DNA from 4 places in the Facivitalis istanbulensis genome. Region 4 is predicted to be linked to each of the others. Evidence: riboswitches for the same ligand, from Rfam matches in the RefSeq annotation. Region 4 holds a riboswitch; each other region holds the start of a gene.
What was found. Region 4 has a riboswitch for cobalamin ahead of RN629_RS13735 (DUF1636 domain-containing protein). Riboswitches for the same ligand answer to the same signal wherever they lie in the genome.
Positions count from the first base shown of each region.

Region 1: it holds a riboswitch for cobalamin, as region 4 does, so the genes downstream of both, RN629_RS11725 (DUF1852 domain-containing protein) here and RN629_RS13735 (DUF1636 domain-containing protein) in region 4, are expected to answer to the same signal.
Region 2: it holds a riboswitch for cobalamin, as region 4 does, so the genes downstream of both, RN629_RS13235 (TonB-dependent receptor) here and RN629_RS13735 (DUF1636 domain-containing protein) in region 4, are expected to answer to the same signal.
Region 3: it holds a riboswitch for cobalamin, as region 4 does, so the genes downstream of both, RN629_RS14215 (TonB-dependent receptor plug domain-containing protein) here and RN629_RS13735 (DUF1636 domain-containing protein) in region 4, are expected to answer to the same signal.

Region 1 is NZ_JAVSCQ010000018.1:56,482-64,138, forward strand. Features, by position in the region: gene prpF (2-methylaconitate cis-trans isomerase PrpF) at 1-173, shown strand, start outside; gene prpC (bifunctional 2-methylcitrate synthase/citrate synthase) at 188-1,351, shown strand; gene prpB (methylisocitrate lyase) at 1,366-2,286, shown strand; gene RN629_RS11720 (methionine synthase) at 2,356-3,384, opposite strand; gene RN629_RS11725 (DUF1852 domain-containing protein) at 3,414-4,400, opposite strand; cobalamin riboswitch at 4,522-4,743, opposite strand; gene RN629_RS11730 (RNA polymerase sigma factor) at 4,936-5,493, shown strand; gene RN629_RS11735 (FecR family protein) at 5,490-6,359, shown strand; gene RN629_RS11740 (TonB-dependent receptor) at 6,457-7,657, shown strand, end outside.
Region 2 is NZ_JAVSCQ010000023.1:51,403-59,059, forward strand. Features, by position in the region: gene RN629_RS13225 (glutathione S-transferase family protein) at 1-563, opposite strand, end outside; gene RN629_RS13230 (hypothetical protein) at 617-2,050, opposite strand; gene RN629_RS13235 (TonB-dependent receptor) at 2,037-4,262, opposite strand; cobalamin riboswitch at 4,446-4,665, opposite strand; gene RN629_RS13240 (hypothetical protein) at 4,751-5,059, shown strand; gene katG (catalase/peroxidase HPI) at 5,107-7,365, opposite strand.
Region 3 is NZ_JAVSCQ010000027.1:19,990-27,646, reverse strand. Features, by position in the region: gene RN629_RS14220 (TonB-dependent receptor) at 1-1,618, opposite strand, end outside; cobalamin riboswitch at 1,795-2,017, shown strand; gene RN629_RS14215 (TonB-dependent receptor plug domain-containing protein) at 2,200-4,149, shown strand; gene RN629_RS14210 (ABC transporter substrate-binding protein) at 4,149-5,042, shown strand; gene RN629_RS14205 (FecCD family ABC transporter permease) at 5,039-6,022, shown strand; gene RN629_RS14200 (ABC transporter ATP-binding protein) at 6,019-6,786, shown strand; gene RN629_RS14195 (DUF6925 family protein) at 6,799-7,657, shown strand, end outside.
Region 4 is NZ_JAVSCQ010000025.1:27,910-35,566, forward strand. Features, by position in the region: gene RN629_RS13725 (glycoside hydrolase family 2 TIM barrel-domain containing protein) at 1-1,778, shown strand, start outside; gene RN629_RS13730 (S9 family peptidase) at 1,775-4,042, shown strand; cobalamin riboswitch at 4,230-4,415, shown strand; gene RN629_RS13735 (DUF1636 domain-containing protein) at 4,510-4,917, shown strand; gene cobT (nicotinate-nucleotide--dimethylbenzimidazole phosphoribosyltransferase) at 4,914-5,924, shown strand; gene RN629_RS13745 (histidine phosphatase family protein) at 5,921-6,478, shown strand; gene cobS (adenosylcobinamide-GDP ribazoletransferase) at 6,475-7,191, shown strand; gene RN629_RS13755 (cobyric acid synthase) at 7,176-7,657, opposite strand, start outside.

The DNA of each region.
Region 1 (7,657 bases), on a different contig from region 4:
CGGGCGGTGGCGAGCGCGCCACCATCCGCTTCGGCCACCCCTCCGGCACCTTGCGGGTGGGGGCCGAAGCCCGGCGAACCGACGGTCGATGGACCATCGCCAGCGCGATCATGAGCCGAAGCGCGCGGGTGTTGATGGACGGTCATGTCCACGTGCCGCGTGACAATTGCTGAGAGGATAAGAGCCGATGAACGACGTCCCAACCTTCAAGCCCAAGAAATCCGTGGCGCTGTCCGGCGTGACCGCCGGGACCACGGCACTCTGCACCGTCGGCCGGACGGGCAATGACCTTCATTATCGCGGCTATGACATTCTCGATTTCGCCGAGACGAGCGAGTTCGAGGAAATCGCCCATCTGCTGGTCCACGGCACGCTGCCGACCGCGGCGCAACTCGCGGCGTATAAGAAGAAGCTGCGCGGGCTGCGCGGGCTGCCGCGTTCGGTGAAGGGCGCGCTGGAAGCGATCCCCGCCGCCGCGCACCCGATGGATGTGATGCGCTCGGGCGTGTCGGCGCTTGGCTGCGTGCTGCCCGAAGCGCGCGATCACAATGTCGCCGACGCGCGCGACATCGCCGACCGGCTGATGGCCTCGCTCGGCTCGATCCTGCTCTACTGGTATCACTTCGCGCATCATGGCCGCCGGATCGAGGTGGAGACCGACGATGACAGCATCGGTGGCCATTTCCTCCATCTGCTGCATGGCGAAGCGCCATCGGCCAGCTTCGCGCGCGCCATGCACACCTCGCTCATCCTGTATGCCGAGCATGAATTCAACGCCTCGACATTCACCGCGCGGGTGATCGCGGGCACCGGGTCGGACATGTATTCGGCGGTCGCCGGTGCGATCGGCGCGTTGCGCGGGCCCAAGCATGGCGGCGCGAACGAGGTCGCCTATGAGATCCAGAAACGCTACGCCACCCCCGACGAGGCGGAGGCGGACATCCGCCGGCGGGTCGCGGCGAAGGAGGTCGTGATCGGCTTCGGCCACCCGGTCTATACCGTGGCGGACCCGCGCAACATCGTCATCAAGCGGGTGGCCAAGACCCTGGCCGACGAGGCGGGAGCCCAGCGCCAGTTCGCCGTCGCCGCGCGGATCGAGGAGGTGATGTGGGACGCCAAGGCGATGTTCCCCAATCTCGATTGGTTCTCGGCCGTGTCCTATAATCTGATGGGCGTGCCGACCGCGATGTTCACGCCACTGTTCGTCATCGCGCGCACCAGCGGATGGGCCGCGCACGTCATCGAACAGCGGCAGGACAACAAGATCATCCGTCCGTCGGCCCATTATACCGGGCCCGAAGACCTCGCCTGGGTGCCGCTCGCCGCGCGCGGCGACCATCTCGCAGCCTGAAGGAGTATCCTGCCGTGCCGTATCTCGTTGCCGCCGGGCATCCGACCGAATCCGCCGGCAAGCGGTTCCGCGCCGCTTTGTCGCGACCGGGCATCTATCGCCTGCCCGGCGCTCATAATGGCCAGTCCGCCATCCAGGCCCGCAATGCCGGGTTTGACGGGCTGTACCTGTCGGGCGCGGCGATGACCGCCTCGATGGGGTTGCCCGATCTGGGCATCATCACCGTCGACGAAGTGGCCTTTTTCATTCGCCAGATCGCGAGGTCGGCCGCGCTGCCGCTGCTGGTCGATGGCGATACGGGCTATGGCGAGGCGCTCAACGTGATGCACATGGTGCGGACCTTCGAGGAGGCGGGCGCGGGCGCGGTTCATCTCGAAGACCAGGTCCTGCCCAAGAAATGCGGCCATCTGAACGGCAAGAGCCTGGTCCCGACCGCCGATATGGCGGCCAAGGTGGCAGCGGCCCGAAAGGCGGCGCGCGACCTGGTGATCGTCGCGCGCACCGATGCGGTCGGGGTCGACGGCTTCGATGCCGCGGTCCAGCGCGCCCGCGCCTATGTCGACGCGGGTGCGGATGCCATCTTCCCGGAAGGACTGACCAGCCGCGAGATGTTCGAGGCGTTCGCCGCCGCGATGCCCGGCGTGCCGCTGCTGGCGAACATGACCGAGTTCGGCAAGACCCCGTTCTTCACCGCCGATGCGTTCGAGGCGATGGGCTACAAGATGGTGATCTGGCCGGTATCCTCGCTACGCGTGGCGAACAAGGCGCAGGCCGAACTGTACGCGGCGATCCGACGCGACGGCGGTACGCACAACATGGTCGAGCGGATGCAGACGCGGGCCGAACTATACGACGTGATCGGGCTGCACGATTATGAGGCGCTGGATGCCTCGATCGTCCGGACGATCGTTCCCGACGCGTTGCCAAGGCCCTGATGGAACGGGGGAGTGCGGGTGCCGTGACGGACATTCGCACTCCCCGATCGCGCGGTTCTGCCCGGTGGGTCAGGCCGCCAGTTCGCCGCGGACGATCGCTGCCCCGGCGGCCAGGGCCTCCAGCTTGCCGCGCGCGACGGCGCGGGGGAGGGGGGCCATGCCGCAGTTGGTGGCGGGATAGAGCTTGTCGGCATCGACGTACCGCAGCGCCTGGCGCAGCGTGTCGGCGACCTGCTCCGGCGTCTCGACGATGCTGGTGGCCACGTCGATCGCGCCGACCATCACCTTCTTGCCGCGAATGAGTTCGATCAGATCCATCGGAACGCGGGAATTCTGGCATTCGAGCGAGATGATATCGATGCTGGACTTTCGCAGCCTGGGGAAGGTCTGCTCATAGTGCCGCCATTCGGCGCCGAGCGTCTTCTTCCAGTCGGTGTTGGCCTTGATGCCATAGCCATAGCAGATGTGCACGGCGGTTTCGGCCCGGAGCCCTTCGGCCGCTTTTTCCAGCGTCGCGATTCCCCAGTCGTTGGCCTCGTCGAAGAAGACGTTGAATGCGGGCTCGTCGAACTGGATGATGTCGACGCCGACGGCTTCCAATTCCCGGGCTTCCTCATTCAGGATCCTGGCGAATTCCCAGGCCAGCTTCTCGCGGCTCCGGTAATGGGCGTCGTAGAGCGTATCGATCATCGTCATCGGGCCGGGCAGGGTCCATTTGATCGGCTGATCGGTCTGCGCGCGCAGGAAGCGGGCATCCTCGACAAAGACCGGGCGCGGACGCGCGACGGCACCGACGACCGTCGGGACGCTGGCATCATAGCGGTTGCGGATGCGTACTGTCTCGCGCTTCGCGAAATCGACGCCGCTCAGATGCTCGATGAACGTGGTGACGAAATGCTGGCGTGTCTGTTCGCCGTCGCCGATGATCGTGATGCTGGCCTGCCGTTGATCGTCCACCGCCAGGCGCAGCGCGTCCTGCTTGCCCGCGACCAGTTCTTCGCCGTCCAGTTTCCAGGGCGACCAGAGCGTTTCGGGTTGGGCGAGCCAGGACGGCTTTGGCAGGCTGCCCGTGGTCGTCGTCGGCAACAATATCGTCATGATGCAATACCTTGTGTCGTTCGTGCAGATCAGAGGCCGCAGGTCGCGGACCAGCGTTCGAGCATCGCGCCATGCGGCCTGATGAAATGCGCCTCGGCAAATTTCCCCTGCGCGACGGCCAGCCTGCTGCGCTCCTCGCGATCATAGACGATGCGGGTCAGGGAATGGTCCTGATAGTTCAGGCTGGGCCGGTAATGCGCGCTGGCGACCGAATTGGCATTGTATATTTCGGGCCGGTAGATCTTCTGGAAGGTTTCCATCGTGCTGATCGTGCTGGCCAGCTCGATATTGCTATAGTCGTTGAGCAGGTCGCCGATATGGTAGAAGGCCAGGGGCGCAACGCTGTACGGCGGCATGAAATACCGCACCGTCATTCCCATCTTCTCGAAATACTGGTCGGTGCGCGAGAATCTGTCGTTCCTGTACTCGACGCCAAGAATGGGATGGATGTTCGCCGTCCGGTGATAGGTCTCTTTGCTCGATACGCTCAGGCAGATGACCGGGGGCTTTCTGAAATGATCCTGATAGGCGCTGGATTGCAGGAAATGCTTGAACAGATTGCCGTGCAGGTCGCCGAAGCGGTCCGGCGTCCCGCCATCGCCGCCCAGCGCGAGATGGTTCGGCAGCAGGATGCTGAAATCATAATCCCGGACATAGGATGAGAAGTTGTTGCCGACGATCCCGTCGATGCGTTCGCCGTTGCTCCGGTCGATGATGCCCGTGTGCAGGATTTCGATCAGCGGAAAGGATTCGCCCCGTTCGTCGGCGCCGACCCTGATCGCGGCGGAGATGATCCGGAGTTCGACCGTATAGCGATCCCCGGCGGGATTGTCCCAAGGGATCAGTGTGTTGAAGCGGTGGTCGATCATCGCCAACGTCGCCCGAAGATTGTCCTGGCGGCATTCTCCACGGGCCAGATTGGCGAAATTGGTCGTGATGCGCGTGCTGTCGGCGGGACGATAATCCTCGTCGAACGGGATGCTGTGTATCGTGAATGTGAACCCGCTATTCGTCATGACTCACCTGCTTTTGAGGGCAGGGGGCAAGGAAGAGCGCGCAAGGCGTGGACAGGCCCGGAGGGCGTTCGCCCCGGTCCTTGCGTCAAGCGCGATCCACCGGAGGAACCCCCGTCCGAGGAACGTTATGGCGTCGGAGGCAGGTCTCCTGGCTCACGGGTCAACGCGGTGGCTCCGGCCTTCCCGGGCCTCTTGCAAAGCCCCGTGACACGAAATGGAACCGCCGCTCGCCGCTTACAGTTGCGGGGGCAGCGCCGGATTCTGCCCCGAAGGACACCACCGGCTTCCCGTCTTAGCCCCATCGCCATGCCTGGGATGGGGAACCTCGACAAGGCTGGTTCAACACCATCCCGGCCTTGCTGTCAATAAGGATATAAAGATATCTTTATATCCTTATTTGTTGTGTGAGAGGCGCGGCCATCACCGTGCGTGCGTGGCGGTTCCGGCGGAGGATATGCGCCCGCAGCGATTGTCATCCGGCCTTCACGATGCGCCCGTAGAGCGGCCGCCGACACGACTGGTCGGGGAGGGGTAGGTGAGCAGCGCAAAATATCCCGGCTCCACCGCCCATTTCCCGGTGTCCGATCTGGCATCGTCGGTGGCCTGTCCCGATGCCGCGTTGATGCGTGCGCTGCGCAGCTTCATCCACGGACGGGTCGATCAGCACGCCGATGGCGAGGATATCGCGCAGGAAACGCTGCTGCGCCTGCTGGGCTATCCGGCGGCGCGGATCGACAATCTGAAGGCATTGTGTTTCGCGATCGCGCGCAATCTGCTGCTCGACCATCACCGCACCGCCAGCCGGAGGGCACCGGCGGAACTTAATGACGACATGGTCTGTCCGCAGCCGACGGCCGACCATGTCCTGGCATTTCGCCGGGCGGTGGCGATCCTGGCCCAGGCGCTGGACCGGATGCCGCCATTGCGGCGCGAGATCTTCCTGCGAAAGCGGGTCGACGGCGTCAGCACGGCCGATATCGCGCACAGTCTCGACATGAGCGTGGCGGCGGTCGAAAAGCATGTCGTCCGCGCGCTGAACGATCTGCGCACGGCCATGGCGAAGCGTGGCTTCACCATGGACGGTGGCGCATGACTCCCCGGAACGACGCGGCGGGGCGCGAGCCGATGCCGGTCGACGAGTCCGTTTTCTCCAACGCGCTGCATGAGGCGGCGGCGCGCTGCGTCCGCCTGTCCGACGAGCAGGTGCGCGCGCTGCGGCGGCGCCGACGCGGTGTCGCGGCGGGCGGCGGGACGATACTGGCCGTCGCCGCGCTGTTGCTTATGACCCGCGAAGGACCGTCGCCGACGCCCGTAGCGCCCGGGTCATGGGCGCGCACCCTGGCGACCCGCGCGGGCGAGAAAGCCGCGGTGACGCTGGCGGATGGCTCCTCGGTCAGGCTGGACGGGGCGACGCGGGTCCGCATCGTCTATTCCGCCGGCGGACGCAGCGCCCGGCTCCTCGCCGGCCAGGCTTTTTTCGACGTGCGGCACGATCCCTCCCGCCCGTTCGTCGTCCATGCGGGCGGGGCGGACGCGCGGGTGCTCGGTACCGCCTTCGACCTCGGCATGACCCGGCGGCAGGTTTCGCTGGCGGTCTATCGCGGCGCGGTGGGCTTCGACCCCGCCGGATCGCCGCGCGGCGTCGTGGTCCCGGCGGGGTATCGCAGCAATATGCGCAACGGTGTCCCGGAGCGGCCGGTGCGGTTCGATCCGTCGCTGCCCGACTGGCGGGAGGGATGGATCGATACCGCCGGGATGCGGCTCGACGATCTGGTCGAGGTGCTGCGCCGCGAGGGCGATACCCGCGTCGTCATGCCCGGCGAGCCGCTCGCGTCGATGCAGGTCTTCGGGCGCTTCCGTACCGATCGCCCCCAGCAACTGCTGCGCGCCATCGGCGCGGAACTCGGATTCAGGGTGGTCGAGGAGCCGGACGGGATAACGCTGAAGCCCATGCGCTGAACGGCGCTGGTCGCTAAAAAACATTGTCCGGATCGTGCCCGCTGATCCGTCTTCCGCTTGGTGGCGCGCCGATGCGCCGGATTGGGGGACGATCACGATGAAGCGGTTTGGTGGAGCATCTGTATACATCCTGGCGGCGGCGACCTGCGTCGCGCCGGCCGTGGCACAGGGGCAGCCCGCGGGCCCTGCGGCGGGCACTTTTGCTTTCGCGATACCGGCGGGTAGCCTCGCCTCGGCGCTGTCGACCTATTCGAACGTCACGGGCATCCAGGTCGTCGCCTCGCCCGCGCTGATCGGGCAGCGGCAGACACAGGGCGTGACCGGCCGGTATACGCCGCGCGCCGCGCTCGCCGTCCTGCTGCGCGGCACCCGCCTGCGGCCGGTCATGACCGATGGCGTTCTCATCCTGCGGGCCGATGGCGCGGGGCCGCGCCCGCCCGCCGCCCGTGTCGCCGCCGCACCCGTATTCGCGCTGGCCATCGGCGCGGGTGAGCGCGATCCGCTGGGCCATGACGGCGACATCGTCGTCACCGGCTATCGCAGCAGCCTGACGGCGGCACAGGATCTCAAGCGGCGCGCGGTCGGCGCGGAGGACGACATCCTCGCCTCCGACATCGCGGCCTTTCCCGACCTGAACCTCGCCGAATCGCTCCAGCGTGTCCCCGGCATCACGATCACGCGCGATTCGGGCGAGGGCCGCCAGATCGCGTTGCGCGGCCTGGGCGCGGATTTCACGCGGACCCAGCTCAACGGCATGGAGGTGCTGGGCAACACCGCCTCGGGCATGGACAATCGTGGCGGGGTCAGCCGGTCGCGTGCGTTCGACTATAGCCTGTTCGCATCCGAGTTGTTCAACCGCGTCGCCGTGCAGAAATCCTATGCCGCCGAACAGGATGAGGGCGGCATCGCGGGCACCGTCCAACTCACCACGGCCAAGCCGTTCGACTATCAGGGGCCGAAATTCGTCATCTCGGCCAAGGGGCAGACCAACGGCAATACCAACGGCGTCACGCCCCGCCTGGTCGGCCTGGCCTCGATGCGGCAGGGTGATTTCGGGGCGCTCATCTCGCTGGCGTACAGCCAGATTCACAACAATGAATATGGCTATCGCAACTGGGGCTGGGGGCTGACCAAATATGCGGCCGCCAATATCGGGCCCGATATCGACGATGCCACGCGCGGCAAGCTGCTGGCCGGGGTCTGGCAGCCTACCGCGCAATCGCCGTCGAGCTGGTACACCGACCGTCGGCGGCTCGGGGTTACCACCGCGCTGCAATATCATCCGGGCGAACGCTTCA
Region 2 (7,657 bases), on a different contig from region 4:
GTCTGCTCATGTCCCTTCCAGTCGATGCCGCCCAGATAATCGGCGACCGAAATCTGCGCCGCCGCCGCCAGATCGGCCAGACTCATCGTCGCCCCGCCCAGCCAGTTGCGATGATCGAGCAGATAATCGGTATAATCGAGATGCCCGACCGCCGCCTTCATCGCCTCGCGCAGACCCTTGGCATCCGGGCTGCCGGTGCGCGCGACGCGCTTGACCATCCGTTCGTGCAGCAGCGGGCCGGTCACGTCCTGATAGAAATGCGTGTCGAACCACGTCACCAGCCGCCGGATCTCGGCGCGGCCGACGGCGGTGCCGTTGATCATCGCCGATTTCTCGACCGTCTCCTCGAAAAACTCGCAGATCGCCATCGAATCGACCAGCAGGACGCCGCGTTCCTCATCGACCATCACCGGCGTCTGGCCCGCCGGGTTCATGTCGAGAAACTCGTCGCGCCGGTGCCAGGGCGACTCGCGCACCAATTCGTACCCGACGCCCTTTTCACCCAGCAGCAGACGAACCTTGCGCGAAAAGGGACAGAGCGGGAATTGGTAGAGTTGCCACATGGGGCCCATCTAAGCGGTGGACCCCATGCGCGCCAACCCCGGCGGCGATGTTTTCACCCGCCGGTGCGCGCGGAACGACGCAACCGCCGCCAACCGATCACCACCCCGCTGGCCGACATGACCAGCCCGGCCAGCGACCAGACCCACATCCAGGCGTCCCAGGCCGGGCGACGCTGGACAAGCCATGGCCAGTTCCAGGTGTGGAGCAGCGTATAGACCCAGCGATAGGCGCGCCGCACGCGATCCTGCCGCTCGACCAGCGCGCCGCTCATCGGATCGACATAAAGCCAGGTCCGCGCCGCATCGTCGAAGCGCAGCCGCAGGACCGGCAGAGCCCCGGACCAGTAGAAATCCGGCACGGCGAGGCGCTCGACCCCAACCACATCGCCGCCGGGCACCAGCACGGCGGCCGCCCGCGCGATCATCCCCGGATCGGACCGGGCCGGACGCAGCGCCTGCGCGTCCAGCCAGCGCGGGTGAGTGGAAACCCGGTCGATCGCGACCCGCTGCCGCCCCGCATCGCCGGTCCATTCGACACTGCGCGCGTGCGGGGCGAGCGCCGCCAGCCGGTCCAGCCCGCCCGGCACCGCGACCGCCCCGGCATAGGTCTGAGTCGCCGCGGCCGGTGCCTTGGTTCCGGCAAAGAACCGTCCCGGATCGACCGACAGCCAGCCGCTGACGATCCAGGTCGTCAGCATCACCCCGCCCAGCAGCCCGCTGACATGATGCCACAGCATCCAGCCATGATAGGGCGTCATGCGCCCGCCGCGATACCGCCGCCGCCCGGGGCGCATACGCAGGATGCCGATCCACAGTCCGGTCAACGCCACCGCGATACATGGGCCGGAGACCCAGATCACGACCTGCCGCCATGCGGACTGATCGCGGCGCAGGATGGTGGGATAGAGCCAGTGCGGCACCGATCCCAGCCAGTTCCAGAAACGCTGCCCGCGCGTCGTGCGCTGCACCGGCTGCCCGGTCAGGCTGGAGATATAGAGGTCGGTCGCGGCGGCATCGGCCAGGCTCGCCTTCCACAGCGGGCGATGCCGGTCGAAGCCACCCGCGACCGTCCATTGGTCGTCCGCGATCCGCTCGACCGCGCGGACGGGCGCGCCACCGAAGCGGGCGGCGACGCCCCGTGCATGCGCCGAATCGACCGGCGCGGGCGCAAGGCCCGTCTCGGCGGACAGGATACGGGTCGCGCCATCCCGGTCCTCGACCCACCACACCGGCGCGGCCCCGCGCATCGCCAGCGTGATCCGCCGTGCCGTGCCCTCGGGTCGATAGCGTACCCGCGCCCAGTCGATCGGTGCTGCCCCCGCCCAGATCTGGGCCGCGGGCAGCGCGGGATAAGGAACGTAGAGCATCACCAGCCCGGAGGCGAACCACATGGCGAAGAGCAGGCACGCCAGGATGCCCGCCCAGCGATGAGTCAGGAAGACGTAGCGCAGGACGGCGCGGCCCCGGCGCCGGTCAGAACCCCGCACGCAACGCCACGTCGAGCGAACGCGGCCGTCCCAGCAACCATTGCTGGTCGCCATAGGCGGTCACGGCATAGGCCTTGTCGAACACATTATAGAGGCGCAGGTCGAGGGCCAGACGCGGGCTCAACGCATAGGACAGGCTGGCATCCACCGTCGCATAACCGGGAATGCGAAAGGCATCGCCATTGTCCGAGAAGCGCGGGCCGACATAGCGCAGCCCGGCACGCGCCTGCACCGCCGGCGTCGCATCCCAGCGCAGCCAGAGATTGCCCAGCGTCTCGGGCACGTTGGGTGGAGTCCGACCGGTAAAGTCCGTACCGCCCGATCGGAAATCATCGAACCGCGCATCCAGCACCGTGCCGTTGGCGTCGATGCCGAAACCCTGCGGCAGGTCGAGCGCCACCGCCGCCTCGATCCCCTGCGCCGATCGCTGGCCGACCTGCTCGATCGGGCTGGACAGGGTGCGCTGCGCCAGCAGGCCGGTCTTGACGATGCGATACGCGGCCAGCGTCGCGCTGCCATGGCCGTTCAGGAACAGCCATTTGGCCCCCGCCTCGACCTGATGGCCGCGCGCATTGCCGAACGAGACCTGGCCCGTCGCCACGGTGGTCAGCGTCGCGAGCGGATCGACGCCCGTGGCATATTGGCCGTAGAAGGACAGGGTCGCGCTCGGCTGATAGACGGTGCCGACACGCCAGGTCGCGTTGCGGAACGTCTTTTCAAAGGCGAACCGATCGGTCCGCGTGCCGCCGGGATAGCTGATCGCCCAGCGCCGCACCTCATCCTCCTCATAGCGGAAACCGCCGACCACCGACCAGTGCCGGCCCAGCGCCACCCGGTCCTCGGCAAACACGGCCAGCGCGGTGGTGCGGGTGCGATAACGCGGCGCGATTCCCTGCGTATCCAGGAAACGGCCGGGCGCGAAGGCGAAGGGATCGACCGCGTCGACCTGCGCATCCGATCCGAAATCATTCTCATGCGTGAAGCGCACCAGATTGGCGTCGATGCCCAGGACCAGCGCATTGGTGATCCCCGGTGCCAGACCGCTGCGCCACGTCACGCTCGCCTGATCGCCCCATTGCTGCTGGTCGTGGCGAATGCCGTAATTGCTGCTCCGCCGGACCGTGCCGGGCGTCCCCGCCGACCCGTCCGCGCACTGTCCGGTCCGCGCGACCCAGCAATAGCTTTCCAGATTGCGCCAGAAGCGATCGCTGGTCAGGTAATAGGCCAGGTTGGACACGCTGATCGCGCTGCTCGGCGTCCAGTCGATCTGGAGCGAGGCGCGATCGTCGACGAAGCGCATCCGCGCATCCTCGACATTATAGTTCCGGTCGCGCACCCGCAGGTCCAGCCGGCCGTCGATCAAGGGTGTACCGAAAGAGCCGGTCGGCCGCTGGTTGCCATGATCGCCTCGCAGCGTCACCACCAATGTGGGGTCCGGGGTCCAGCGCAGCGTGCCCGACAGGGCGAAGCTGCGCGAACCGCCCCGGTCGACATAGCCGTCCGACCGCCGGTAACTGGCGTCGAACCGATAGGCCAGGCTTTCGCTCGCCGGACCGCCGATGCCCGCCGCCGCGCGGAAACTGTCCTGCGCGCCATAGCCGATCTCGGCCTGCCCTTCGATACGCTCCGTGTCGGGCTTGCGCATCACGACATTGACCGCGCCGCCCAGCGCGCCCTGGCCGTACAGCACCGACGCCGGACCGCTCAGCACGTCGATCCGCTCGATCATCCACGGATCGGTCGGGAAGGTGATCGTTCCCGCCGCCGGGAACAGTCGCACCCCGTCGATCAGTTGCAGCACCGACCCCTGGCCGGAAAAGCCGCGCGCCGCCAGCGCGGTGCCGCCATTGCCCGGATTGGCGACGCTCGACAGGCCCGGGGCGCGGGTCGTCGCCTCGACGATCGACTGGTCGCCACGCGCGCGGATCATCGCTCCGTCGAGCGACGCGATGCTGGCGGGCGTTTCCAGCGGGGTCAGCCCCAGGCGGCTGGCGGTCGCATTGGGCTGGTCCATCGCCTGCTTCTCACGCGCGCCGATCACCAGGATCGTGCCGTCGCCCTGACCGCTCTCCGCGCGCTGCGTCTCGCCCGCGCGATCATCGTGCGGCTGGACCGCCACCGCTGCCGTCCCCGGCACGCCGGCGCCCAGCGCCAGCGCAAGTCCTCCGCACAGCCTCAACGGAACCGCGCTGATAATGTTATGATATATCATTTTAATGCCTATAGCGTCTTGTCGCGAACAAGCCGAGTGCCTTCCGTCCGTCGCCGGACAGCCGGGTGCCATGCGCACGATCGACGCGATTTTCCGCACTCGCCATGGCCCCCCATGCGCCTCCGCCACCTTGGGCGTCGCTCGTCGGAAAAGACCTAGCCTCGACCACCCCCTGGGCCGGGCATGAGCGACCTGACGCCGGCAGGTCTCCTGGCTCACGGGTCGACACGGGCTGAACGCCTTCCCAGCTTGCGCCAGTGGCCGGGACGGCATTCACCGTCCCCCGTTCATCCGCTCACCGCTTACAGTTGCAGGGACAGCCCCGGATTCGGGAAGTCGCCTCCCCTCACCGCGTTCCCATTTCATCTCCTTTATGGGGAGAACCGGCGCGATCATGGCCGGAATATTCCGGCCGCGAACTGACTGAAAGATTTGCGCGGGGCCGTCAAGGCGATGCCGCACCGCGCGGTTTCGCGCTATCAGCGGGCATGGCACGCAAGACCCGCTACCTGACCGCGACCATGGCGGACGGCTATGTGAAGACGATCGGCCCGACCGCCGCGCCCTTCACCCATTATTGGCGGATCGTCGCCGACCTGGGCGATGGACGCACCGAGGTGTTCTGGGGCCATGCCAAGTCGCGCAAGGACGCGGGTAGCAAGGATGCCGCCATGGCCGAGGCGGTGCGCCAGCGCGGTTGGGCGGGCTATGCGTTCGAGGTCGTCGAACTGGTGGAATCGACCGAGCCGCCCCGAACGGAGGCGACCCGGTCGCGAACGACGTCACGGCGACGCTGACATCCCCGTCACGGCCCGGCGGGATGGACCCGCCGGGCCGTCCGGGATCAGAAGCGATCCGCGTTCATCACCTTCGTCCAGGCGGCGACGAAATCGGTCACGAACTTCTGCTTGGCGTCGTCGGAGGCATAGACCTCCGCCACCGCGCGCAGTTCGGAATTGGAACCGAAGATCAGGTCGACCGGCGTCGCGGTCCAGCGGGCCGCCCCCGTCGCGCGATCCTTGCCCTCATACAGGCCCGGCGTCGCCGCCTTGCTCCACACCGTATCCATCGTCAGCAGATTGACGAAGAAATCGTTGCTGAGCGTTCCCGGCCGGGTGGTCAGCACGCCATTCTTCGACCCGCCGCTGTTCGCGCCGAGCACGCGCATCCCGCCGACCAGCACGGTCATCTCGGGCACGGTCAGGTCGAGCGAATCGGCCTTGTCGACCAACGCCACGGGGCCGCTGACCTCCGCCTTGGGTCCGTAATAGTTACGGAAGCCATCGGCGACCGGCTCCAGACGCGCGAAGGACGCGACATCCGTCTGCGCCTGCACCGCGTCGACGCGACCGGGCCGGAACGGGATGTGCACGGCCATGCCGCCGCGCTGCGCCGCCTGCTCGACCGCCGCATTGCCGCCCAGCACGATCAGGTCGGCCATCGACACCTGCCGCCCGCTCTTCGCGAAGTCCTGGCGGACCGCGTCCAGCTTGGCGAGCACCATCTTCAGCTCGGCCGGATCGTTGACCGCCCAGCCCTGCTGCGGATCGAGCCGCACCCGCGCGCCATTCGCCCCACCGCGCATATCGGTGCTGCGGAAGGTCGAGGCCGACGCCCAGGCGGCACGGATCAGCGCCGGACCCGACAGGCCCGAGCCCAGGACCATCGTCTTCAACCGGGCCTGATCCTCCTCGCCGATCGGCGCGAAGCTCGCGGCGGGCAGCGGATCCTGCCACTTATAGGTCTCGCTCGGCACCTCATTGCCCAGATAGCGGGCGCGCGGGCCGAGATCGCGATGGGTCAGCTTGAACCAGGCGCGGGCGAAGGCCTTGCTGAACAGCTCGGGATTCTTCTGCCAGCTGACCAGGATCTTGTGGAAGCCGGGATCGTCCTTCAGCGCGATGTCGGTGGTGAACATGATCGGCGCGTGACGCAGGCCCGGCACATGCGCGTCGGGCACCAGATTCGCGGCGGCACCGCCCGGCGGAACCCACTGGGTCGCGCCCGCCGGGCTCTTGACCTTCACCCAGTCATAATTGAGCAGATTGTCGATATACTGGGTGGTGAACTTGGTCGGCTCCGCCGACCAGGCGCCTTCCAGGCCCGAGGTGATCGTGTCCTCGGCATTGCCCTTGCCGCACTTGTTGGCCCAGCCCAGGCCCTGCTGCTCGATCGCGCCGACCGTCGGCGCGGCCCCCAGACACTTGTCCGCGGGATGCGCGCCATGCGCCTTGCCGAAAGTATGCCCGCCCGCGATCAGCGCCAGCGTCTCCTCGTCGTCCATCGCCATGTTGCCAAAGGCGCGACGGATATCGGCGGCAGCGCCGATCGGATCGTGATTGCCGCCCGGTCCTTCCGGGTTGACATAGATGAGGCCCATGGTGGTAGCGGCCAGCGGCCCCTTGAGCGTCCCGTCCGGATTGGTGCGCTCGCTGCCCATCATCTTGAGCTCAGGGCCCCAGAAGACGACATCCGGCTGCCATGCGTCGACACGACCGCCGGCGAAGCCGACCGTCTTGAAGCCCATATCCTCCAGCGCGACATTGCCGCTGAGGACCATCAGGTCGCCCCAGCTCAGCTTGCGGCCATATTTCTGCTTGATCGGCCACACGAGTCGCCGCGCCTTGTCCAGGCTGACATTGTCGGGCCAGCTATTCAGCGGATCGAACCGCTGCTCGCCACCGTCCGAACCGCCCCGGCCGTCGCCCGCGCGATAGGTCCCCGCGCTGTGCCAGGCCATGCGGATGAAGAAGGGTCCGTAATTGCCATAATCGGCCGGCCACCAGGGCTGCGACGTGTGCAGCACGCGGCGAATGTCAGCCTTGACCGCGGCGAGGTCCAGACTGTTGAATTCCTTCACATAATCATAGTCCGCGCCATAAGGATTGGCGCGCGTGTCCTCATGCTGGCGGAGCGCGGTCAGGTCAAGGCGGCTGGGCCACCAGTCGCGATTGGTCATCCCGCCGGGCCGCCCCATCGCCGCTGCGGGAGAATCCTGCGCGGCAGCCTTGGCCGCCGGAGCAGGTTTCGGATGATCCGTTTGCGATGATGGCGACACGAGCGCCGCCATCATCGCAAACAGGGAAACAGGTGCAATCGACATAAACCCCCTTTGGACTGCCGTTGATCTCGGCGTCTGCATAGAGGGTCGAGGCTGGCCGGTGAAAACGGTTAGAGTGGTTACTGTGATCGGTTCTGTGATCGCTGATGGGAGAGGCACGGCCGCACCCGACAGGCGGAGGCGGCGCCGATTGCTCCGTTATCGCACGAAGAATTCCACCGGAACGACCGGTTCGATCATATCGCCCGGCACCGCGTCGGGCGGTTTGGGAAGCGTTGCCGCGCGATGGGAAGGGTTAGCGTCCGCGGTCGTGGTGTAAATTCCCGGTGTAGAT
Region 3 (7,657 bases), on a different contig from region 4:
ACTTCATGCCCGCCTCGATCTGCCGGGCGACATAGGGGGCGAGGATTTCGCCCGCATTGCTCGCCAGCGCCGGCGCGACATCGCCACGGCTCAGTCCTTCGACATGATTGCCGTAGAGCGAGATTCCGCGCACCGGACGCACCACCAGCCCGACGAACGGCGTCGTCGCGCTCCGGTCATAGGCGGCGGACAGCGTGCCGACATTGGCGACATAGTTGTTGGCGCGGATATTCTGCCGCCGCGCGCCGATGGTCAGCAGGATGGTTTCATCCCATGCGGACAGGACATCGGCGACGGTCACGCCCTTCAGCGTGCTGTCGGACAGGCGCGGGCGGTCGCCGCGCCGTACCGGTGCCTGATACAGCGCCGGGGCGGGCCGATAGAGATTGCCGCCATAGGCCCCGGCAACGGCCGAGAGATATCGCGTCGTATCCTCGTCATACACATTGGCCTGCACGACGAACTGGTGCGCGATCGGCCCGGTGTCGAACTTGGCCCTCAGCCCCGCTTCGGCCACGCGGGCGTCGATGTCCATCTCGTAAAGCTGCGGCGCGGTCTGTGTCCGCCCGTCGCTGCTGGCGATCACGCGCGCGGAGGCGAAGAAGCGATCGACGGTGCTGCGCCGTCCACCGGCGGCGGCGAACAGGGTGATCGCATCGTTGATCTTGTAGTCGACGCGGGCCAGCACGCCATAATCGTCGATATGCGAATATTCCCAGCGCTGCGTCGGATTACGGCGGCCATCGGGCGCATCGGGAATGGCCACCCCGGCCAACGCGAAATAGGGACGCAAGGGGGCGACGAACCGGTCGGTCTGCGCCACGACGTGGAGCGAGGCCCGCAGCCGGCTGCCGCGATAGTCCAGCGCCAGCGCGCCCACGCTGCTATGTTCGTCCTGATGGTCGAAGGGCGTGTTGCCGTCGCGGACCGACGCGATCGCGCGCACGCCCCAGGCCTCTCCGGCACCGAAACGCTGGGCGACATCGGCCTGTGCGCCGAAACGCAGGGCCGAACCATAATCGACCGTGAACCGGCGCAGCCGACCCTCGGCGCTTTTGGGAACGATGTTCACCGTGCCGCCGATCCCGCCATTGGGCGACATGCCGGTGATCGCCGCCGATGGCCCCTTCAGCACCTCGACCCGTTCGGCATAGTCGGTGAAGATGCGAAAGCTGGGGGCGACGCCGAACGTACCGTCGAACGCGATTTCACCGCTGGTGCCTTCGTTGATCGGGAAGCCGCGAATGTAGAAGGTGTCGAACGGCGCGCCGCTGCCCTGCGTCGCGCGGACCGACGGGTCGAGGGCCAGTGCCTCCGACGCGGTATCCGCCTGCCGGTCGAGCATGAACTGTTCGGTATAGCTGGCGATGCTGAACGGGGATTTGGTGATGTCGGTATTGCCGAGCAGGCCGTTGCGCGCGCCGGAGGCGACCTGTCCGCCAGCATAGGGCGGTGGCGGGGCCGCCGGGTCGCGCTGCCCGACGACGATGATCTCGGGCTCCCGGTGCCGCTGATCCGTATTCACCTCAGCGGCGGTGGCAGCCGCATGTTCGACGGACGACGCGTCCGCCGGGGCCGCTGCGACGAAGGCAGCGACCGCCACGAAGATACTCGACATGATTTCCCCCAGGTTGCGTGGGACATCGCCTATGAATGTTGCGAGTGATAGTCAATAGCCCCTATGGCCATGTTCCCTTGGGGCCCTGGGCGGGGCAATTGCGCCGGTCCCATCGGGTTCATATTGGCCAACCGGTCGAATTCGGATACAGGCGATCCGTCGTTCCGGCCAAATCGGGACGACAGATCGCGCCGGTTCCCCGAAAGGGGATGAAAACGGGAATGCGGTGCGGGCGGTGCGAGGCCGCCCCAATCCGCAGCTGTCCCTGCAACTGTGAGCGGCGAGCACGATGCGCATGCACCGGCCGAAAGCGCCGGGCAGCCACTGGGGCAACCTGGGAAGGCGCGCATCGGGCGACGACCCGCGAGCCAGGAGACCTGCCGGCGTGGGTCGCTCAATGCCTGGGTCCAGGGAATGGCCACGGCACGGAACCTTCCGTTCGAGCGACGAAAGCGGCGCGGCCCGGGGCCGCAGACGGCCGTGGGATGGCGGGCACCGCGTTCGCCCGTCCTCGCGCGCCGGCGTTCGCGTGTGCGGACGGCCCCGCCACGTCTTTGCGACTCGACGCGGGGGGAACAGGCATGACCAGGACATTCATATCGCTGCTGACATTGACGCTATCGGGGACGGTCGCCATGCCCGTGATGGCGCAGAGCAATCCGACGCTGCCCACCCGGGATGCCGCCGGGAACGACATCGTCGTGACCGCGTCGCGCTCGGGAGACGGGACCGAGGTGAAGACCCTGCCCGCCTCGGTCACGCTCATCACGAACGAGGATCTGCGGGAACGACAGACGCGCATCGTGTCCGACGTGCTGCGCGACGTGCCCGGCGTCGCGGTCAGCCGGACCGGCGCGATCGGCGGCCAGACCCAGATCCGCATTCGGGGCAGCGAGGGCAACCATGTCCTGGTCCTGATCGACGGCATCAAGGCGTCGGACCCTTATTATGGCGAATTTGACTTCGGCACGTTGATCGCCGACGAGGCGGCGAAGGTCGAGGTGCTGCGCGGGCAGCAATCCTCGCTCTACGGATCGGACGCGATCGGCGGCGTCATCCAGTATATCACGCTGACCGGCCGCGAGGCGCCGGGCCTTTCGGCACGGGCCGAGGGCGGTTCGTTCGGCACCTTCTCCGGAGGCGCGCGGGCGGCGGGCTTCACCGACACGCTCGATTACGCCCTGTCCGGCTCGCTTTATCGGACCGATGGCACACCGACGGCGCGGGGTGGCACCCGCGATATCGGGTCGACCAGCGTCGGGGCCAGCGGCAAGGTCACATGGACGCCGTCCGCCATTTTCAAGCTCACCGGCGTCGGCCGCTACAGCAACACCGCCGCCGACACGAACAACAGCGAGAATGATCCCGCCAGTCCGCGGTTCGGCTATACCGTCGACAGCCCCGGCGTGCGCTTCGTCAACGAGGCGTTTTACGGTCTGGCCCGCGCCGAGCTGGCGCTGGCGGACGGCCGCTGGACCAACGCCCTGACGGGGCAGTTCGCCGACACGACGCGGCGCGGCTACAAGGCCCGGGGCTTCGACTATGGCGACAAGGGACGCCGCTACAAGGGCACGTTCGAGACCAGCTACCGCTTCGGCACCGATCGCATCGTCAACCGGGTGACCGGCGCGGTCGATTTCGAGCGGGAAGAATTCCAGAACACGACGCCATCCTCCTTCGCCTTCCAGGGCCGCCGCTCGACCGACAATTGGGGCTTTGTCGGCCAGTATGAACTGACCGTCGACAATGCCTTCTCGGCGGGCGCGAGCATCCGCCGCGACGAGAATAACCGCTTCGCCGATGCGACGACCTGGCGCGCCCAGGCCGGATACCGCCTGCCCTTCGGCCTGCGCGTGCGGGGCGCCTATGGAACCGGCGTCAAGAATCCGGGCTATTTCGAACTCTATGGCTATGCCGACGGCCGCTATATCGGCAATCCGAACCTGCGGCCCGAAAAGTCGAAAGGATGGGAGGCCGGCGTCGATCAGGACTTCGCCGGCGGCAAGGCGACGATCGGCGCGACCTATTTCGACAGCCAGCTCGAAGACGAGATCTACACGGCCTATCCCGCCCCGGCCTTTATCGCGACGCCGTCGAACCGCACGACGAAATCGCGACAGCATGGCGTCGAGGCGTTCGTGTCGGCGCGACCGATCCCGCAGATCAAGTTCGACCTTGCCTATACCTATCTCCATGCCCGCGAAAACGGGATGGAGGAGGTCCGTCGCCCCAAGCACGTCGCCAGCCTGAACACCACCGTGTTCAGCGCCGACCAGCGGTTCAGCGGCACCCTGACCATGCGGTACAACGGACGCAACACGGACGTCGCCTATACCGATCCGAGCTATGTGCCGGTCCGCGTGTCGATGCAGGAATTCGTCCTGGTCAACCTCAACGCCGACTACAAGCTGACGAACCGGGTCTCGGTGTTCGGCCGCGTCGAGAACCTGTTCGACGAACGCTATGAGGAAGTGTTCAGCTTCGCGACCCCCGGCCGGGCCGCCTATGGCGGGATGCGGGTCCGCTTCTGATGCGGCTCCGGTCGATCCTGCTCGCGCTGACGTTGCCCGTCCTGGCGGGCGGCTGTAGCGGCGGCGGATCGGCCATCCCCGCGCCCCGGCGGCATCCGCTGGCGGTGATGAGCATGAACCAGTGCACCGACCAGCTCGTCCTGGCGCTACTGCCGCCCGAGCGGATCGCCTCGGTCAGCTGGTTGTCGCGCGATCCGGGCAGCTCGGTCATGGCCGCCGCGGCGAAGCGGGTCCGGGTGAATCGCGGGCTGGCCGAAGAGGTGCTGGCGCAGAAGCCGGACCTGGTGATCGCCGGGACCTTCACGACGCCCGCCCTGCGCGGCATGTTGACGCGCCTGCGCTATCCGATGATCGAGGTCGACCATGCGAACAGCATCGACGACATCCGCCGCATCACCCGACAGGTCGCCGCGGCGGTGGACGAGCGCGCGCGTGGCGAGGCGCTGATCGCCAGGATGGACGCGCAGCTGGCGGCGCTGGCCCGCGCCCCGGGGCCCCCGATCAAGGTCGTCGCCTGGGACCGCACCGGCTTCGCGGCCGGACAGGGCACGCTGTATGACATCATTCTTCAGGCGGCGGGCGCGCGCAATCTGGTGCGCGAACCGACGACGCTCAGCTACCGCAAGCCCGATGTCGAGCTCCTGCTGAAGGCCGATCCCCCCTTGCTGGTCCAGGGATCGGTCGCGGCGGACGGGCTGGGACTGGGGGACGATGTGCTGCGCCACCGCGTGGTCCGGCGCCTCTGGGGCCATCGCATCCTGCCGATCGCGCAGGCCTATTATATCTGCGGCACGCCGATGATCGCCGACGCGGCGATCCGGCTTCGCGGCCAATTGCGCGCCGCCGCCCGCCGGGCGGGGACGACGCCCCCCATCAAGGAGACGACAGGGTGAACCGATGGCTGGTGCCGGGCCTGATCCTGCTGCTGCTTCTCCTGTCCTGTGCCTCGCTGCTGGCCGGCACGATCTGGTTGTCGCCGGGGCGGACGCTGGCCGCATTGCGCGATCCCGGTCCCGATCTGGCGACGCTGGTGATCGTCGAGGTGCGCCTGCCCCGCCTCGTCCTCGCCTTGCTGGTCGGCGGCATTCTCGGCCTGTCCGGCGCGGTGCTGCAAGGGCTGTTGCGCAATCCGCTCGCCGAGCCGGGCCTGCTGGGTGTTTCGTCGGGGGCATCGCTGGGCGCGGTGGTCGCGCTCTATTACGGTTTTGCCGCCAGCTTCACGCTGGCGACGCCCTTGTTCGGGCTGGCCGGGGCGCTGGTCACGATCGGCGTCGCGCTGTTGCTGTCGCGGCGCGGCGGAACCCTGTCGCTGATCCTCGCCGGGGTCGCGGTATCCGCGATCGCGACCGCGGGGATCACGCTGGCGCTGAACCTCGCACCCAACCCGTTCGCGGCCTATGAGATCATGACCTGGCTGATGGGGTCGCTCAGCGATCGCAGCTGGGACCATGTCGTGCTGGCGGGGCCGTTCATCGTCGCGGGGGCCGCGCTGCTCCTGTGCACCGGCCGGGGCCTCGACGCGCTGGCGCTGGGCGAGCGGCAGGCCGAAAGCCTCGGCATCGACCTGACACGGATCCGCCTCCTGGCGATGATCGGAACCGCCCTGGGCGTGGGCGCCGCGACGGCGGTGACCGGGGCGATCGGTTTCGTCGGCCTGATCGCCCCGCATCTGGTCCGCCCCCTTGTCGGGCATCGACCGGGCGGTACGCTGGTCCCGGCGACGCTGGCCGGCGCGGCGATCATATTGGCCGCCGACATCGCGACGCGCAGCCTGCGCTTCGGGCCGGACATCAGGCTGGGCGTCTTCGTCTCGGTCATCGGCGCGCCCTTCTTCCTGTGGCTCGTCCTTCACGTGCGGAGAACGATGGCATGATCATGGTCGCACTGGAAAACATCACCGTCACGCGCGGCCGTCACACCGTGCTGCACGGCGCCTCCACGACCTTTCGCGCGGGGCGGCTGACGGTGGTCATCGGCCCGAACGGCGCGGGCAAGTCGACCCTGCTCGACGTCGCGGCCGGGCTGCTGCCGCCAAGCGCCGGACGGGTGATGCTCGACGGCCAGCCCCTGTCCGCGCTGTCCCGACGCGACCTGGCCATCCGGCGCGCCTATCTCCCCCAGAATCCGCAGGTCGACTGGGCGATCAGCGTCGAGCGTGTCGTGGCGCTCGGGCTTACGGCGCATCTTCCGGCCTTTGGCGGGCTTCCCGGCATATGGCGGGCGCGGATCGACACCGCGCTCGACCGTTTCGACCTCGCCGATCTGCGCGATCGCCCCGCCACCCAGCTTTCGGGCGGCGAGCTGGCACGGGTGATGCTGGCCCGCGCGACAATCGGCGACCCCGCGCTGCTGATCGTCGACGAGCCGACCGCCGGTCTCGACCCGCGCCATGCGCTCGATGCGGGCCGCCGACTCCGGGCCCTGGCCGATGCGGGATGCGCGGTGGTCGTGGCGCTGCACGACCTCGACCTCGCGGCACGGATCGCCGACGATGTCGTCGCGCTGAAGGCGGGCAGGATCGAGGCGCATGGTCCGGCGGACGCCGTGCTGACCGCTGCCAATCTGGGTCATTTGTATGACATTGAGGCGCACGTTGCCCGAACCGTCGACGGCGTCGCGATCCGCTTCCACGGCTGACCGGAGACCGCCATGCCGCCGCTGCCCATCGCATCGCCCGCCCCTTTCCCGTTGATCGCGGACCTGATCGCAGACCCGGCCCATGGCTGGAGCATCGGCAGCTTCGGCGCGGTCGGGGAATTCCTGCGCGACCCCGACGAGCCGGCCAGCATCCGCCGGTCCGCCGATCGGATCGAGGTCGTGACGGCACGCGGCGGCGTTCGCGTAGTCGACACCCCCTTGGCGGGCATCGCGTGGGACAGCCTGTCGGGCGATGGCGAGACATGGGGCCATGCGCTGGCCTTCTGCGTTCCGATGCCCCCAGCATCCGGCCGCGTGGTCCGGGCGCTGGGACCCGACCACCAGGCCCTGCGCGACGAGGATCGGTCCGCGTCGCTCTACGATCTTGGCGTGGGAACGGGATGCGTGACGATGGCGGTCCGAACGCGGGATGCAGAACTCATCGCGGCGCTTGACGACGCGGCGGGACAACCGGTGTTGGGCCAATCCGATGTCATGGGATGCGTCCTGCGATCCCAGCCGCACCGTGTCCTTCTGTCCCCGGCCGGGCGGATCGAGGTGTACCAGTCGATCCCGATGCCCGGCGGCACGAGTCCGACCGGGCCGCACACCCATCTCCTGCCCGGGCTGATCGCGAAGGACCGCCCGCATTCGGCGAACACGCCGATCCCGGCGGGATGGCAATCGGCGCTGACGCTGCACCCGCCATCGCCGTGGCGAACCGCGCTCGGCGAGCGTCGGCTCTTCTGTCCCCGCACCGACGCCGCCTTCGCGCCGTTGCTCCGACGCTTCGAATCGGCGGAAGACCGGGCGGTGCGTGAGGCGATCTTAGCAGCGCTGGACGACGCTACCCTGCCATGGCCGCAAAGTC
Region 4 (7,657 bases):
CCGAATGGGCCGCCGCGCATCTCGACCGGGTCCAGCGCATGGTCGAGCGCGATCGCAACCACCCCTCGATCATCTTCTGGTCGCTGGGCAATGAAAGCGGCGTCGGTCCCAATTTCGAGGCGGCGGCCCAATGGGTCCGCGCGCATGACCGGACGCGGCTCATCAACTTCCTGGGTTACAGCATGAGCGGCTGGCGGCACCCGACCAACGACTATGTCGACATTTTCGCGCCCATGTATGACGATGTCGAGAAGCTGGCCGACTATGCGACGCGGCCCGAATTCACCCAGCCGCTGATCCTGTGCGAATATGCGCATTCGATGGGCAACAGCCTGGGCGATTTCCAGGGCTATTGGGACGTCTTTCGGAAATATCCCAAGTTGCAGGGCGGCTTCGTCTGGGACTGGGTCGACCAGACGATGATCCGGAAGGACAAGCAGGGCCGGCCCTATTGGGGGCAGGGCCTGGACTATGATCCCGATCCCAAGGATGCCGGGCTGCACGGCGACGACAGCCCGGTCGGCGACGGGGTGATCCGGTCGGATCGTACCCCCGACCCCGAATATTATGAGATGGCGCATGTCCAGTCGCCGATCACCTTCACCCATCAGGGCGGCGGCTGGCAGGTGGTCAACCGCCACGACCATATCGACCTGTCGCGCTTCACGCTGGACTGGGCGGTGCTGGAGAATGGCGTCGAGACGGCGCGCGGCTCCATCGCCACGCCGCCAGTCGCGCCGGGGCAGAGCGCGCCGATCGCCTTCACCCTGCCCGCGCCCCGCGATGCGACGGCGGAACGCTCGCTGATCCTGCGCGCGCGGACCAGGGCGGGCGCGATCCCGCCGCTGCCCGCGGGCCATGTCGTCGGCTGGGAACAGTTCGCGCTGTCCCCGCCGGTCTTCACCGCCGCCCCCGCTGGCTCGGTCACGCCGGACGAGAGCGCCGATGCGATGATGTTGAAGGCGGGGAATGCGGTGCTGGAGATCGACCGTGCGACCGGCCTCGTCCGCCGCTATGCCCATGACGGCAGGACGCTGCTGACCGGCGGCGCACCCGATTTCTATCGCGCGCCGACCGACAATGACGTGGGCGCTGGCGTACCCAAGAGCCATGCGATGTGGCGCTATTTCTCCGAGCATCGCCGCCTCGACGCCATCCGCCGCGACGGCAATGCGATCGTGGTCGATCACGACATGGGCGTCGGCTCGGTCACGATGCAGACCCGCTGGACCATGGCCCCGGACGGCAGCGCGACCGCGACGGTCCGCTTCACCCCGCTGCGCGCGACCTTGCCCGATCCGTTGCGCGTCGGCCTCGCCTTTGCGACGCCGGGGCAGCAATTCACCCGTGTCGACTGGTTCGGGCGCGGGCCGTGGGAAAGCTATGCCGACCGCAAGACCGGCGCGATGATCGCGCGCTGGGACGGGCTGCTCGCCGACCAGTATCATGGCTATGCCCGCCCGCAGGAGTCGGGGAACAAGACCGATGTCCGCTGGCTGCAACTGACCGGCGGCGGCACCGGATTACGCGTGACGGGGGCGCAGCCGCTGTCGGTCAACGCGCTGCCCTTCCCCTATGGCGACCTCGCGCTGAAGCCGCCCGCACAGGCGCATAGTTCGGACATCACCCCGCATGGCGACGGCACGCTGCTGATCGACGCGGCGCAGGCCGGGGTCGGCGGCGATACCGGATGGAACCTCGATGGCCGGGCGCACATGCCCTATCGCATCGCGCTCCGGCCGCTGACCTACCGCTTTACGATCGGAGCCGCGCAATGAAGCGCCTGTTCGCCCTCTCGCTGCTGCTGACCGCCACGCCGATCGCGGCGCAGACCGTGCCCGACCGCATCGCCCGGTCGCTGGCCCTGCGTGACCAATGGCAATGGCTGACCCGCGACATCGCCTCCTCCGCCGAATGGGATGCGGACGGGCGGCATTTCCATTATCGCAAGACGGTGGCGGGCGGCTTCGCCTTTATCGACGTGGACGCCGCCACCCGCGCCAAGGCCCCGGCCTTCGACGCCGCGACGCTCGCCCCCGCCCTCTCCAAAGTGATGGGGCAGCCGGTCGCGCCGCTGCGCCTACCGTTCGACCATTTCGCCTATGCGCCCGACCGTCAGGCAATCAGCTTCACCATCGGCTATGACGACGGCGTCACCTATAGCTGCACCCTCGCCCGGCCGGTCTGCCGCATCGTGCCGCCCGAAAACCCCGCCCGCCCGCGCGGCTTCGGCGTGGTGCGCGACCTGCGCGTGGCGGCCGACAACCACCCCCGCCGCTCGCCCGACGGCAGGCTGGAGGCGCTGGTCCTCGACGACAATCTGGTCGTGCGCAGGGCCGGGGGTGGCAAGGAGCTATGGCGCAGTCAGGACGGCAGCCCCGCCAATTTCTACGACCCCGAAACCATCGCCTGGAGTCCCGATGGCCGGTACATCGCGCTCCAGCGGGTGCGGCCCGGCTATGCCCGGATGGTGACGCGTGTCCTCGCCGCGCCGCCGGGCAAGATCCAGCCCGAGGTCGTCCAGCAACTCTATCCCAAGCCCGGCGACACGGTCGATCAGGAAGCACCCGTCCTGTTCCGCGTGTCCGACGGCCGACGGACCGAGATCGACCCCGACCTGTTCGCCCATGCCTATACCCTGTCCACCCCAGAGTGGCGGGCGGACGGCAAGAGCTTCGCCTTCGATTATCTGAAGCGCGGTTTCGGCGCGGCGCGGATCATCGCGGTCGATGCCGACACCGGCACGGCGCACGCCGTCGTGACCGAAAGCCCGAAGACCTTCGTCTTTCGCGACCGTATCTGGTCGCATGACGTGAAGGGGCTGGGCCGCGAAATCCTCTGGACATCGGAGCGGGACGGCTGGCGGCATCTCTACCTGATCGACGGCGCGACCGGCCGGGTAGTCCGCCAGATCACCAAGGGGCCATGGGTCGTCCGCGACATTGCGAAAGTGGATGACGACAAGCGACAAATCTGGTTCTCGGCCAGCGGCTTCGTCCCCGGCGAAGACCCCTATTACAAACACTGGTTCCGGGTCGATTTCGACGGCCGCAACCTGACCCGGCTGACGAAGGAGAATGCGACGCACGAGGTCCGCTTCTCGCCCGACATGACCCGCTATGTCGACGTCTATTCGCGCACCGACAGCCCGGAGACGATGGAGCTTCACGACGCGCGCGACGGACGCCTTCTCCAGACGCTGGAAAAGGGCAACATCGCCGCGCTGACCGCCGCCGGGTTCCGCCCGCCCGAGCGCTTCACCACCAAGGGCCGCGACGGGAAGACCGACATCTACGGCATCGTCGTTCGCCCGCGCGATTACGATCCCGCGAAGCGCTATCCGGTGATCGAGAACATCTATGCCGGGCCGCACGACAGCTTCGTCCCCAAGGCGTTCTGGCCGTTCGGCGGCTTTTCCGGCGGCGACCGCGTCATGGGGATGCAGCAGCTCGCCGATCTGGGCTTCATCGTCGTGATGATCGACGGCATGGGCACCGCCAACCGCTCGAAAGCCTTTCACGACGTCGCGTGGAAGAACCTGGCCGATAGCGGCTTTCCCGACCGGATCGCCTGGATGAAGGCGCTGGCGGCGAAGGACCCCGCCGCTGATATCAGCCGCGTCGGCATCTATGGCGGCTCGGCGGGCGGGCAGAGCACACTCAATGCGCTGCTCTTCCACCCCGATTTCTACAAGGCCGGGGTCGCCTATGCCGGGTGTTTCGACAACCGGATGGACAAGATCGACTGGAACGAACAATGGCTCGGCTATCCGGTCGACCAGAGCTATCTCGACGCCTCTGGCGTGGTCCATGCGGGGCAGTTGCGGGGCAAGCTGATGCTGGTCGTCGGCGAGCAGGACTCCAACGTCGATCCCGCCAGCACGACGCAGGTGGTCGATGCGCTCATCAAGGCGGACAAGGATTTCGACCTGCTGGTCATTCCCGGCGGCGAGCATACCGCCGGACGCACCACCGGGCCGGTCGCCTATGCGATGCGGCGGCAATATGCCTTCTTCCTGAAGGCGTTGCGCGGGGAGGAGTAGGTTCCATACCCCGAAGCGAACGCACCACCCCGGCGAAGGCCGGGGTCCAGTCTCGGCGTCTTATGAGGCGCGCCACGTGCGACATGGCATCTGGGCCCCGGCCTTCGCCGGGGTGGTGCTGATGGAGATAGGGTCCGACGCCGGGCCGCTATCGGGGAAGATATTGCCACTCCCCGCCCACACGCCTATCGCTCCCCCCGCGACAGGTTCCCCCTTGGGGGAATCAAAAGGGAATGGGGTGCGATGCCCCGGCTGCCCCTGCAACTGTAAGCGGCGAGCCGTTCGCCATCACGCCATTGGGGATGTCCCCGAGAAGGCGGCGGACCGGCCCCGACCCGCGAGCCAGGAGACCTGCCCGTCGCGGTCGTCTTTCGACCGGTCAGGGTGTACCGGACGGACGGGGCTTTCCCCCTCGCGCGACGACAACGCCTTTGTGGAGATGTGCCCCAAGTGACCGAGCCGAACCCATGCTGAAACCCGCCGCCCCCGGCCCCGCCGTGGTCGCCTGCAACACCTGCCGCCTGTCCGACGATGCGCGCGAGAATGACGAAGGACGGCGCGGCGGCGCGCTGCTGGTCGAAGCCTTGCGCCGGGTGCAGGCGTCCGACCCCGCCTATGCCGGTGTCGCGGTGGAGGAGATGCCCTGCCTCTTCGCCTGCCAGTCCTTTTGCGCCGTCCATCTGCGCTGTCCGGGCAAGGTCGGCTATGTGATGGGCAAGTTCGCCCCCGATGACGACGCCGCGCGCGCCATCCTGGACTATGCCCGCGCCTATGCCGACAGCGACTGGGGACAGGTGCCGTACAAGCAATGGCCGCAGGGGGTGAAGGGCCATTTCCTCACCCGCACCCCGCCCGAAGGATTCGTCGTCGAATGAGCGCCTTCCCTACAGTTACCGCGTTCGAGGCAGCGCTCGCCGCGCTGCCCGAACCCGATGCCGCCGCGCGCGACGCCGCGACCACACGACAGGGCCAGTTGACCAAGCCCCCCGGCTCGCTGGGCCGGTTGGAGGAGATCGCGATCTTCCTCGCCGGGTGGCAGGGCCGCGCGCGTCCCCGGATCGAACGCGGCCGCGCGGTGATCTTCGCAGGCAATCACGGCGTCGTCGGTCGCGGGGTCAGCGCCTTTCCGGCGGACGTGACGGTGCAGATGGTCGCCAATTTCGCCGCCGGAGGGGCCGCGATCAATGCGCTGGCCGCCGCCGCCGGGCTGGACCTGAGCATCGTGCCGCTCGACCTCGACCGGCCGACCGCCGACTTCACCACCGCACCCGCGATGAGCGAGGCGGAATGCCTGGCCGCGCTGTCCGCCGGAGCCGAAGCGGTGGGCGATGCCGACCTGCTCGTGCTGGGCGAAATGGGGATCGGCAACACCACCCCCGCCGCCGCGCTCGCCGCCGCCAGTTTCGGCGGGGAGCCTGCCGACTGGGTCGGCCCCGGCACCGGCGTCGACGCCCACGGCCTGTCGCGCAAGGCGGCGGCGGTGGCGGACGGGTTGGCGCTGCATCGCCCGCATTTGACCGGCGCGTTCGAGATTCTCCGCCGTCTGGGCGGGCGGGAGATCGCGGCGATGGCGGGCGCGGTGCTGGCCGCGCGGGGGAAGCGCGTGCCGGTCGTGCTCGACGGCTTTATCGGCACCGCCGCGATCGCGCCGCTCGCCATGGTCCATCCGGCGATCACCGCGCATTGCCTGAGCGGGCATTGCTCGGCCGAGCCGGGGCATGTCCGGCTGCTCGACCGGCTGGGGTTGCGGCCGATCCTGTCGCTCGACATGCGGCTGGGCGAGGGCAGCGGCGCGGCGGTGGCGGTGCAGGTGATCCGCGCCGCGCTGGCCGCACATGACGGCATGGCGACCTTTGCCGAGGCGGGGGTGGCCAAGGGGTGACGCGCTTTCGGCTCCATCTGCTCCGGCATGGCGAGCCGGAACTGACCGGGGTGATGCTGGGGCGGACCGACAGCCCGGCGACGGCGCAAGGGATCGCCGCCTGCGTCGCGCGCGCTGAAGGTTTGGCGGTCGCGCGGCGGATCAGCTCGGACCTATCGCGCGCCCGCGCCTGTGCCGAGGCGATCGGACCGGCGACGGTCGATCCCCGCTGGCGCGAACTGGATTTCGGTGCGTGGGACGGGCTGCCCCCCGACAGCATCGATCCCGCCGCCCGCGCGCGCTTCTGGGACGATCCCGACGCCAACCCGCCGCCGGAGGGCGAACGCTGGTCCGATCTGGTCGCGCGAGTCGGGGCTGCGATCGCCGAGCTGCCGCCCGAACCGACGCTGGTCGTCACCCATGGCGGGGCGATGCGCGCGGCGCTCGCGGCTCTGTGCGGCTTCGATGCGCACACCGTCTGGGGCTTCGCGCTGCCCTATTCCAGCCTGTTGACGCTGGAGATTTGGGAGGGCGCGCCGCGCACCGCGCAGGTGACGGGGCTGGTCACGGCATGAAGCCGCTGATCGTCGCGCTGGGATTCCTGACCCGCCTGCCGATGCCGCGCGTGGCGGCGGACCAAGCCGATTTCGCGCGCGCGATCCGGCTCTATCCGGTCGCGGGGCTGGTGATCGGCGCGATCGTGGCGGGGGCCGGTTGGCTGGGCGCGTGGGTCGATCCGTGGGTCGGGGCGCTGGCGGCGCTGGCGGTATGGGTGTGGGCGACGGGGGCGTTACACCTCGACGGTCTGGCGGACCTGTCGGACGGGCTGGGCGCAGCGCATGGCGACCGGGCGCGGTTGCTGTCGGTGATGGCGGACCCGCATATCGGCAGCTTCGGCGTCGTCGTGCTGGTGATACAGTTGCTCGCCAAGCTGGTCCTGCTCCACCGCGTGCCGCCCGATCACTGGGCGATGATCGCCTTGATCCCGGCGGCGGCGCGGATCGGGCCATTGGTCTGGGCACGGTTCCTGCCGCCGCTGAAGCCGAACGGGCTGGGTGCTGCGGTGGCGGGCGCGGTGCGGCCGGGGGACGTGATCGGGTGGATGGTCGGCGTGCTGGCGCTGGACCTGTTCGCGCCGCCCCTGGCCGTCACCCCGCTCGTGATCTTCGGCCTTGGCCTGTGGTTCCGCCGCAAGCTGGGCGGCGTGTCCGGCGATGTCCATGGTGCGGGGATTGAGCTGACCGAAACAGCGCTCCTCCTTGCGGCCGTGCTCTACACCGCGTCCTGAGCGATCCTGAGAAGCGCATCGCAATCGACATGCGCCTCCAGCGTGGCAGCGATGGCGTCGAGCGCGGCATCCACATCGGCACGGTGATCCGGCCCTGCGCCCGCCACGCCGATCCGCGCAAGCCACGCCGCCCGCTGCCCCGCCTCGCCCAGCAGGCCGTGGATATAGCTGCCCGCGACCAGCCCGTCGGCGCTCATCGCACCCTCGGCCCGGCCATCGGCGAAATGCCCCACCGGCCGCGCGGTATCGGAGCCGGTGGTGCGGCCGAGGTGAATCTCATAGCCCGAAAAGCCCGCGCCCAGCGCCGCGCCCGTCACCGGCCGCACCGTCTTCTCGCCGGTCAGCACGGTTTCGACATCGAGCAGCCCCAGCCCCTCGACCCGTCCCGCCGGACCCTCGATCCCGTCCGGGTCGGCCACGCCCAGCCCGAGCATCTGGTATCCGCCGCATAGCCCCAGCACCGGCC